3 linked regions of the Marichromatium purpuratum 984 genome follow. The protein of the gene in region 1 binds, or shares a complex with, the protein of each later gene. Links are inferred from orthologs where the notes say so. Each region holds a gene or a part of one and is shown on either strand. Other genes may lie near its edges.

The links.
Region 2: the proteins of dnaN (region 1) and holA are in contact, whole or in part, in a cryo-EM structure (PDB 8GIZ), measured with the Escherichia coli proteins. The link is inferred for Marichromatium purpuratum 984 from one-to-one orthologs.
Region 3: the proteins of dnaN (region 1) and holB are in contact, whole or in part, in a cryo-EM structure (PDB 8GIZ), measured with the Escherichia coli proteins. The link is inferred for Marichromatium purpuratum 984 from one-to-one orthologs.

The regions. Positions count from the first base shown.
Region 1 is NZ_CP007031.1:758-3,738, reverse strand. Bases 34-2,863 are described here. They hold dnaN (DNA polymerase III subunit beta), read right to left. Parts: upstream 2,084-2,863; coding sequence 983-2,083; downstream 34-982. Other genes in these bases: dnaA (chromosomal replication initiator protein DnaA), read right to left, coding at 2,176-2,863; recF (DNA replication/repair protein RecF), read right to left, coding at 34-967. In the rest of the region: more of recF, read right to left, coding at 1-33; more of dnaA, read right to left, coding at 2,864-2,981. UniProt on the Escherichia coli protein: Confers DNA tethering and processivity to DNA polymerases and other proteins. Acts as a clamp, forming a ring around DNA (a reaction catalyzed by the clamp-loading complex) which diffuses in an ATP-independent manner freely and bidirectionally along dsDNA.
Region 2 is NZ_CP007031.1:195,127-198,212, forward strand. Bases 118-3,052 are described here. They hold holA (DNA polymerase III subunit delta), read left to right. Parts: upstream 118-1,045; coding sequence 1,046-2,059; downstream 2,060-3,052. Other genes in these bases: leuS (leucine--tRNA ligase), read left to right, coding at 118-335; MARPU_RS00890 (LPS-assembly lipoprotein LptE), read left to right, coding at 406-918; MARPU_RS00900 (glutamate-5-semialdehyde dehydrogenase), read left to right, coding at 2,091-3,052. Also shown: more of leuS, read left to right, coding at 1-117; more of MARPU_RS00900, read left to right, coding at 3,053-3,086. UniProt on the Escherichia coli protein: Part of the beta sliding clamp loading complex, which hydrolyzes ATP to load the beta clamp onto primed DNA to form the DNA replication pre-initiation complex.
Region 3 is NZ_CP007031.1:1,676,570-1,679,719, forward strand. What follows is about bases 21-3,019. They hold holB (DNA polymerase III subunit delta'), read left to right. Parts: upstream 21-1,011; coding sequence 1,012-2,028; downstream 2,029-3,019. Other genes in these bases: mltG (endolytic transglycosylase MltG), read left to right, coding at 21-358; tmk (dTMP kinase), read left to right, coding at 359-1,015; MARPU_RS07590 (PilZ domain-containing protein), read left to right, coding at 2,074-2,445; MARPU_RS07595 (TatD family hydrolase), read left to right, coding at 2,456-3,019. In the rest of the region: more of mltG, read left to right, coding at 1-20; more of MARPU_RS07595, read left to right, coding at 3,020-3,150. UniProt on the Escherichia coli protein: Part of the beta sliding clamp loading complex, which hydrolyzes ATP to load the beta clamp onto primed DNA to form the DNA replication pre-initiation complex.

The sequences.
Region 1 (2,981 bases):
GCAGTCCCCAGAGTCGCTCCAAGGTGTGAGTGTCGAGTTCGGCCTCGATGTCGTCGAGCAGCCAGAGTGCCGGCGCGAGTCCCTGGTCGCGATGGACCTGCTCGGCGGCGAGCTGCAACAGACAGACCACGACCTTGGCCTGGCCGCGTGAGAGCGCGAGTCGGGCGCCGTCGCGCACCAGCTGGAACTCGGCTCGACCGGGACCGATCAGGGTATGTCCACGACTGAGTTCTGCACGCCGGGCGGTGGTGATGGCCTCGGCCAGCGACTGTTGCGCCGGCCAGCCCCGAGCGAACACCAGATCGGCCCCGTCGAGGAAGGGAAAGGTCGCGGCGAGTTCGTGGAAGCGCGTTCGCCAGTGCGCGAAGAACACCTGACGCTGGCCGTCGATACGCTCACCCAGTTCACTCAACCCTCGATCCCAGACCGCGAGTTCTCGCCCACCACCGCGCCGCAGCGCGGCGTTGCGTTGTTGTTGGACCCGTGAGAGTTCTCGTCTGAGCGCGCCGAGTCGAGGTTCCACGTGGAACAGGTTCCAGTCGAGGAAGGTCCGGCGCAGCGTCGGGTCGCCTTCGAGCAGCGACTGGGCGTTCTCACCGATCAGCTTGATGCGCAGTGGACGATCGTCACCCGCTGGCGGCCAGGGCAGACCGTCGAGGCTGTGCTCGCGACCATGATGATCGCGCCGATAACGCAGCAGGCGTCCGTTCGGCGCATCGGCCTCGCAACGCCCCTCGACCAGGGTGCCGCGCTCGCCGCGGGTGGTCATCGGGCCGGCCTTACGGCCACGGAAGCTGCGCCCGCGGGCAAGCAGATAGACCGCCTCGAGCAGCGTGGTCTTGCCCGCACCGTTGCCGCCGGTGATCACCACCACGGGGGCTGCGGTCTCCAGCGCGACCTCACGGCAGCGCCGCAGATGGACCACCCGCAGCGTGCGCAACGGACAGACAGGGCTGGACTCGGGCATCTCGTCAGGATGCGACTAGAGGCGCATCGGCATCACCACGTAGGTTTCGGCCTCCGCGCCCCTGCCCCGCCACACCGAACTGCTGTTGCCGTCCTGGAAGCTGACCTCGACCTCGCTGCCATCGAGCACGCCGAGCAGATCGGTGAGGTAGGAGACGTTGAAGCCGATCGCGGTGAATTCGCCCTGGTACTCGATCTCGACCTCCTCCTCGGCCTCTTCCTGCTCCGGGTTGTGGGCCTGGAGCTTGAGCAGTCCATTGTCGAAAGCCAGACGCACGCCGCGATACTTTTCGTTGGAGAGGATGGCGGTGCGCGAGAGCGCGCGCTTGAGCGGCTCCTTGTCGATCACTGCCGACTTGGCGAGCTGTTGCGGGATGACCCGCTCGTAATCGGGGTAGCGACCGTCGACCAGCTTCGAGGTCATCATCATGTCGCCGATCACCAGACGGATGCTCTTCTCGCCCAGGACCACTGAGACCGGGTCGTTGGAGTTACCGAGCTGGCGGCGCAGTTCGAGCACCGTCTTGCTCGGCAGGATGACCTGGCGCCCGTCGACCGCGGCGACCCCGAGATCGGTGTTGAACTTGGCCAGACGATGACCGTCGGTGGCCACCGCGGTCAGTCCCTTGGCATCGAACTCGATCAACAGACCGTTGAGGTAATAGCGCACGTCCTGCTGGGCCATGGCGAAGGCGGTCTTCTCCAGCACCCGCTTGAAACCGGCCTCGTCGAGTCCGAACTCGACCCCGCCCTGCTCCTGCTCCATCACCGGGAAGTCGACCGCCGGCAGCACGCCGAGCGAGAAGCGCCCACGCCCGGCGGTGACCACGCAGCGCTCGTCGCTGATACGGAAGCGGATGTCGGTGCCCTCGCCGAGGTTACGACAGATGTCGACCAGCTTGCGTGCCGGGACCGTGGTCTCGCCGACTTCCTGGACCGCCGCCTCGCAGCGGGTCTGGACCTCGACCTCGAGGTCGGTGCCGAGGATGGTGAGTTCGCCCTCGCGAGCCACCAGTCGGAAGTTGCCGAGGATCGGCAGTGTCTGACGGCGCTCGACGACGCCGATCACCTTCCCCAGCGCCGGCAACAAGATCTCGCGGTTAACGACGAATTCCATGAATGTCTCCTAAAAATCGTGAATGGGCGATTGCGATGTCGCATGTGATGGGTGCGAGCACCGAACGGCGCGATCCTGGACCCGTGCGTGACTCAGGAGGTCAGGATTCGCAGCAGATTCCTGTAGTCCTCCTCGACCCCGGCGTCGCTCTCGCGCAGGCTCTTGATCTTGCGCGTGGCGTGCAGCACGGTGGTGTGATCGCGCCCGCCAAAGGCGTTGCCGATCTCGGGAAGACTGTGCTTGGTCAGGTCCTTGGCCAGGGCCATGGCGATCTGGCGCGGTCGGGCGATCGAGCGACTGCGCTTGGCCGAGAGCATGTCCGAGGCGCGCAGCTTGAAGTATTCGGCCACGGTTTTCTGGATGTTCTCGATGCTGACCTGCTTGTCCTGCGCCGCGAGCATGTCGCGCAGCGCGTGCTTGGCGAAGTCGAGAGTGATCGGTTTGCCGGTGAATTGGGCGTTAGCCACCAGTCGGCGCAGCGCGCCCTCGAGTTCACGGATATTCGAGCGGATCCGGCGACCGACGAAGAAGGCGACGTCCTCGGGCAGGTCGACGCCGAGCAGACTGGCCTTGCTGTGGAGGATGGCGACGCTGGTCTCGAGGTCTGGTGGCTCGATCGAGACCGTCAGCCCCCAACCGAAACGTGAACGCAGGCGTTCTTCGAGTCCCACCACTTCCTTGGGGAAACGGTCGCTGGATAACACGATCTGTTGACGAGACTCGAACAGTGCGTTGAAGGTGTGGAAGAACTCCTCCTGCGAGCGTTCTTTGCCGGCGAAGAACTGGACATCGTCGATCAGCAGCGCGTTGACCGAGCGGTAGGTGCGCTTGAACTCGTCGATGCGATTGTGTTGCAGCGCCTTGATCATCTCCGCGACGAAGCGCTCGGAGTGCAGGT
Region 2 (3,086 bases), 190 kb from region 1 along the record:
TGCTGCGCGAGGGCGTGAGCATCGTGCTGCGGCTGCTCGGCCCGATCGCGCCGCACGTCACCCACCATCTGTGGCGCGACCTCGGCTTCGGCGACGACATCCTCGCCGCGCCCTGGCCCGAGGTCGACGAGTCGGCGCTGGTGCAGGACTGCATCGAATACGTGGTGCAGGTCAACGGCAAGGTGCGCGCCAAGATCAAGGTCGCGGCCGACGCCGACAAGGTGGCGATCGAGGCCGCCGCGCTGGCCGACGAGCACGCACGCAAGTTCATCGGCGACAAGACCGTGCGCAAGGTGATCGTGGTACCGAAGAAGCTGGTCAACATCGTCGCCTGAGGTGCGCCCCTCCTCGGGGCCGCTCCCGGCGAGGGGTGTCGCGAGACGCGAGAGACGGAGTGAGCAACGAATGAGCCGATCGATGCCCGGTGGCCGGGGTCCGTGGATGGTGCTGCTGACGGCGGTGCTGCTGGCGCTCGCCGGCTGTGGCTTCCAGCTGCGCGGCAGCGTCGAGATCCCGCCGACGCTCAACCCGCTCTATATCCAGGCCGATGCCGGCTCGCCGGTGCGGCGCGCCCTGCTCGATCTGCTCGCGGGCAGCGACGTCGAGGTGACCCGCAACGCCACCGAGGCGCGGATGGTGTTGCGCATCCTCGCCGAGACCAGCTCCTCGCGGGTCGCCGCGGTCGATATCAACGGCAAGACCCTGGCCTACGAGCTGCACTACATGGTGCAGTTCGACGCCCTCGGCGAGGCTGGGGTGCAGCTGGTCGCGCCGCAGGGTCTGGATCTGGTGCGCACCTTCGACAACCCCGACGTCGAAGTCCTCGGCAAGCGGCTCGAGCAGGACTTGATCTTCGAGGACTTCGCCACCGAGGCCGCCGATCGTATCCTCACCCGGTTGCGCGTGGCGCTGCGCTGAGCGCCGCTGGCGCGGCGGCATCACCCGGCCCGCCGGTCGCGTCGGTGCCGACCTTGCGTGCTCCCCGGCGCGCGCCCTGCCTTGACGCCGGCGCGCGCTGCTCCCTTGTTCGGACCCCTGGTACATCATGCGTCTGCGTTTCAATCAACTCCAGGCCCAGCTCGCGCGCGGACTCGCGCCGGTCTATCTGCTCTGCGGCGAGGAGCCCTTCCAGCTCGACGAGGCCGCGCGGCTGATCCGTGCCGCGGCGCGCAAGGCCGGGTTCGCCGAGCGCGAGGTGCTCGACCAGGACGGCGGCTTCGACTGGAACGCGCTCGGCGCGGCGGCCGATGCGCTGTCGCTGTTCTCCACCCGCAAGCTCATCGAGCTGCGCCTGGGTGGGGCGCGCATCGGCAAGGAAGGCGGCGCGGCGGTGCGTGAGTACTGCGCCCGGCCCTGTGCCGACAACCTGTTGCTGATCCTCGCCCCCGGGCTCGAGCGCAAGGAGCTGAAGGCGCGCTGGGTCGGCGCGGTCGAGGAATGCGGCGCGGTGCTGCAGGTGTGGCCGCTGAAGGGGCGCGAGCTGGAGCAGTGGGTCGAGCAACGGCTGCGCGGGGTCGGCTTCGCGCCCGCCGACGGGGTCGCCGCGCTGCTCGCCGAGCGCGCCGAGGGCAACCTGCTGGCCGCCTCCCAGGAGATCGAGAAGCTGCGCCTGCTCGGCGAGCCGGGCCCGCTCGGGCTCGACGACCTGCTCGGCACCCTTGCCGACAGCGCCCGTTTCGATCTCTTCGCCCTCACCGACGCCGCGCTCGTCGGCGATCGCGCCCGGGTGCAGCGGATCATCGCGGTGCTGCGCGCCGAGGGCAGCGCCGAGAGCCTGGTACTCTGGGTGCTCGCGCGCGAGCTGCGAATGCTCGCCGAGGCCGCCGAGGCCGTCGCCCGGCAACAGTCCCCGGCGAAGGTGCTGGCCGCCCACCGGGTGCCCAGGCCACGGATGCCGGTGGTCGAGCGCGCGTTGCGTGGACGCTCGTCGGGTCAGCTCCACGGTCTGTTGCGGCGCTGCGCCGAGGCCGATCTGGCGATCAAGGGGCTTGCTCCGGGCGATCCCTGGCAGCGCCTGGCCGCGATCGCCGACGATCTCGCTCGGGGCGACGCGCACTGAACGCCTTTTCCATCCATCGAAGGTCATCGACATGAGCGAATCCAGCATCCACGACATCGACGCCTACATGAGTGATCTCGGCGTGCGCGCCCGCGCCGCCGCCCGCGCCCTGGCGCGTGCCACCACCGCCGAGAAGAACCGCGCCCTGCTCGCCATCGCCACGCGGCTCGATGCCGCGCGCGACCAGCTCGCCGCGGCCAACGGTCGCGACCTCGAGGCCGGCGCCGCCAAGGGGCTCGATGCCGCGCTGCTCGATCGGCTCGAACTGACCCCGGCGCGGATCGACGCGATGATCGAGGGGCTGCGCCAGATCGCCGCGCTGCCCGATCCGATCGGTGCCATCACCGATCTCGACTATCGTCCCTCCGGCATCCAGGTCGGGCGCATGCGGGTGCCGCTCGGCGTCGTCGGCATCATCTACGAGTCGCGTCCCAACGTCACCGCCGACGCCGCCGCGCTCTGTCTCAAGTCGGGCAATGCCACGGTGTTGCGCGGCGGCTCCGAGGCCTTCGCCTCCAACCAGGCGATCGCCGGCTGCATCCACGCCGGGCTGGAGGAGGTCGGGCTGCCGGCCGACGCGGTGCAGGTGATCGCCACCACCGACCGCGCCGCGGTCGGGGCGATGATCACCATGCCCGAGTCGATCGACGTCATCATCCCGCGCGGTGGCCGCGGGCTGATCGAGCGCATCAGCCGCGAGGCGCGGGTGCCGGTGATCAAACACCTCGACGGCATCTGTCACGTCTACATCGACGCCCACGCCGATCTCGACAAGGCCTTCGCCATCGCGCTCAACGCCAAGACCCAGCGCTACGGCACCTGCAACACCATGGAGACCCTGCTGGTCGACACCGCCGTCGCCGGGCAGATCCTGCCGCGCCTGGGCGCGGCCTTCGCCGAGCGCGGGGTGGAGCTGCGCGGCTGCGCGCGCACCCGCGAGCAGCTGCCCGCGGCGCTGCCCGCCAGCGAGGCCGACTGGGATACCGAATATCTGGCGCCGATCCTCTCGATCCGGGTGGTCGACGGT
Region 3 (3,150 bases), 1.7 Mb from region 1 along the record:
GAAGGAGACCGCCGCGACCCATGAGCGGGCCAAGATCGCCGGGGTCTTCGTGCGACGGCTGCGCATGGGGATGCGGCTGCAGACCGATCCGACCGTCATCTACGGCATGGGTGAGCGCTATGAGGGCGACATCCGCCGCTCCGACCTGCGCGAGGCGACCGCCTACAACACCTATGTGATCGACGGCCTGCCGCCGACGCCGATCTCGTTGCCCGGTCGCGGCACCATCCATGCGGTGTTGCACCCGGCCGACGGCGACGCCCTGTTCTTCGTCTCCAAGGGCGACGGCACCCACAAGTTCTCGGCCACCTATGCCGAGCACAAGCGCGCGGTGCGTCGCTATATCCTGGGAAAATAGATGTCTGCACCAACCGAAGCTGGCCGTTTCATCACCCTCGAGGGCATCGAGGGCGCGGGCAAGAGCACCCAGGTCGAGCGTCTCGCCGGGGCGCTGCGTGCCCAGGGGCGGCGCGTCATCACCACCCGTGAGCCGGGTGGGGCGCCGATCGCCGAGCACATCCGCGAACTGTTGCTCGACCCCGAGCACGGCGCCATGTGCGAGAGCGCCGAGCTGCTGCTGATGTTCGCCGCCCGCGCTGAACATCTCGACAAGACCATTCGCCCGGCCCTCGAGGCCGGGGTGTGGGTGATCTGCGATCGCTTCACCGACGCCACCTACGCCTATCAGGGCGGTGGTCGCGGGCTCGACGTCGCCCCCATCGCCACCCTCGAGCGGCTGGTGCAGGGTGCGCTGCGCCCCGATCTGACCCTGGTGTTCGATCTGCCGCCGGCGCAGGGACTGGCGCGTGCCCGCGCCCGTGCCGGTGCGGCCGATCGCTTCGAGCGCGAGACTCTGCGTTTCTTCGAGGCCGTGCGCTCGGTCTATCTGACACGAGCGGCGACCATGCCGGAGCGTTATCGGGTGATCGATGCCGCCGCGCCGCTGGCGTCGGTCAGCGCCGAGATCGAGCGTCTCGCCGTGGAGCTGCACGAGACGCTCGGGGCCGGACGATGAGCCAGGTGCGCGATCGACTGCCGCCCTGGCTCGCCGTGCCCTGGGCGCGGCTGCTGCAGGCGCGCGCCGCCGATCGGCTGCCGCACGCGCTGCTGCTGAGCGGACCGGCCGGGGTCGGCAAGCGTGCTCTGCTCGAACGCTTTGCCCGCGCGCTGCTCTGCGCCGCGCCCGACGCCGAAGGACAGGCCTGCGGGCGCTGTGCGGAGTGTGTGCTGCTCGCCGCCGGCAATCATCCGGATCTGGTGCGTGTCGGTCCCGACCCCGAGAGCAAGTCCGGTGACATCCCGATCGCCGCGATCCGTACTCTCTGCGCCGGCGAGGCGCTGACCCCGAGCCGCGTCGAACGGCGGGTAGTGCTGATCGATCCTGCCGATCATCTCAACGCCGCGGCGGCCAACGCGCTCCTCAAGACCCTGGAGGAGCCGGTCGGGCGCACCCTGCTGTGTTTGGTCGCCGAGCACCCGGAGCGGCTGCCGGCGCCCATCCGCAGCCGCTGTCAGCAACTGCGTATCGCGTTGCCTGCGGAGGCCGAGGCGCTCGCCTGGCTGCGTGGTCGTCTGCCCGATGAGCAGGCCGCGCTGGCGTTGCGTCTGGCCCACGGCGCGCCGCTGGCCGCGCTCGACCGGCTCGACCCCGAGCGCCTGGAGGCGCGCGCGCAGCGGCTCCAGGGGTTCATCGCCCTGGCCCGGGGGGAGCGCGCGCCGCTCGCAGAGGCGGCGGCTTGGAACAAGCTCGGCGCCGCGTTACTCTTGGAGTGGATGGCCGGCTGGCTCTGCGATCTGCTGCGGCTGGGTGCGAGCGCGACGCCGCCCCGGCTCGACAACCCCGATCAGCGCGAGGCGCTCGCTGCGCTCGCCTCACGGCTCGATCCGGTGGCCGCGCATCGCTTCTTCAGGCGAGTGCTCGAGGCCCGCACCCAGTGCGAGGGCAGCGTCAACGTCCAGCTGCTGCTGGAGTCGCTGGCCATCGAATGGCGTGAGCTGGCCGTATCCGGTCGAGCCGCGTCGGCGTGATCTCGCGTGGCGTCCGCACGCATCCACACCCGAGGATCCCGATCGATGAGTTCACCGACCAACTCGCTGGGCGCGCTGGGTGGCCAGCAGCGTATCCTCAACTTCGCCATCCGCGACAAGAGCGCGCTCTACGCCTCCTACATGCCCTACATCAAGAACGGCGGGTTGTTCATCCCCACCACCAAGCGTTATCAGCTCGACGACGAGATCTTTCTGTTGCTGCAGCTGATGGAGGAGACCGACCGCATCCCGGTGGCCGGTCGGGTGGTGTGGATCACCCCGCCCGGCGCCGAGGGCAACCGCTCGGTCGGCGTCGGGGTGCAGTTCAGCGATCAGGACAAGGGCGCGGCGCGGCGCAAGATCGAAGACTATCTGGCGGGCATGCTCAACTCCGAGCGTCCCACCCACACCATGTAGGCTGTTTTTGATGCTGGTTGATTCACACTGCCACCTCGATCGGGTGGACCTCACCCCTCATGGCGGCGATTTCGCCGCGCTGATCGCGGCGACCCGCGCCGCGGGCGTCACCCACCTGATGAGCATCGGCATCGACCTGGAGCACTATTCGGCGATGCGCGCGCTGATCGAGCCCTATCCCGAGGTTTTCTGCTCGGTCGGCGTCCACCCCAACGAGAACGAGGGCGAGGACCCCGACGTGGCGCGCCTGCTCGCGCTCGCCGACGATCCGCGGGTGCGCGCCATCGGCGAGACCGGGCTCGATTACTATCGTGGCGCCGAAGACGCCGAGCGCCAGCAGCGCCGTTTCCGCACCCACATCGCCGCCGCGCGCGCCTGCGCCAAGCCGCTGGTGATCCACACCCGTCAGGCCCGCGCCGATACCCTGCAAATCCTGGAGCAGGCGGGCGCGGGCGAGGTCGGCGGCGTGGTGCACTGCTTCACCGAGGACTGGGAGACGGCACGCCGCGCCCTCGAACTCGGCTTCCACATCGGCTTTTCCGGGATCGTCACCTTCAAGAACGCCGCCGAGCTGCGCGAGGTCGCCCGCCAGGTCCCGGACGAGCGCCTGCTGATCGAGACCGACGCCCCCTATCTCGCTCCGGTGCCGCATCGCGGCAAGTCCAACCAGCCGGCCTGGGTCGCCCACGTGGCCGAGTGCCTGGC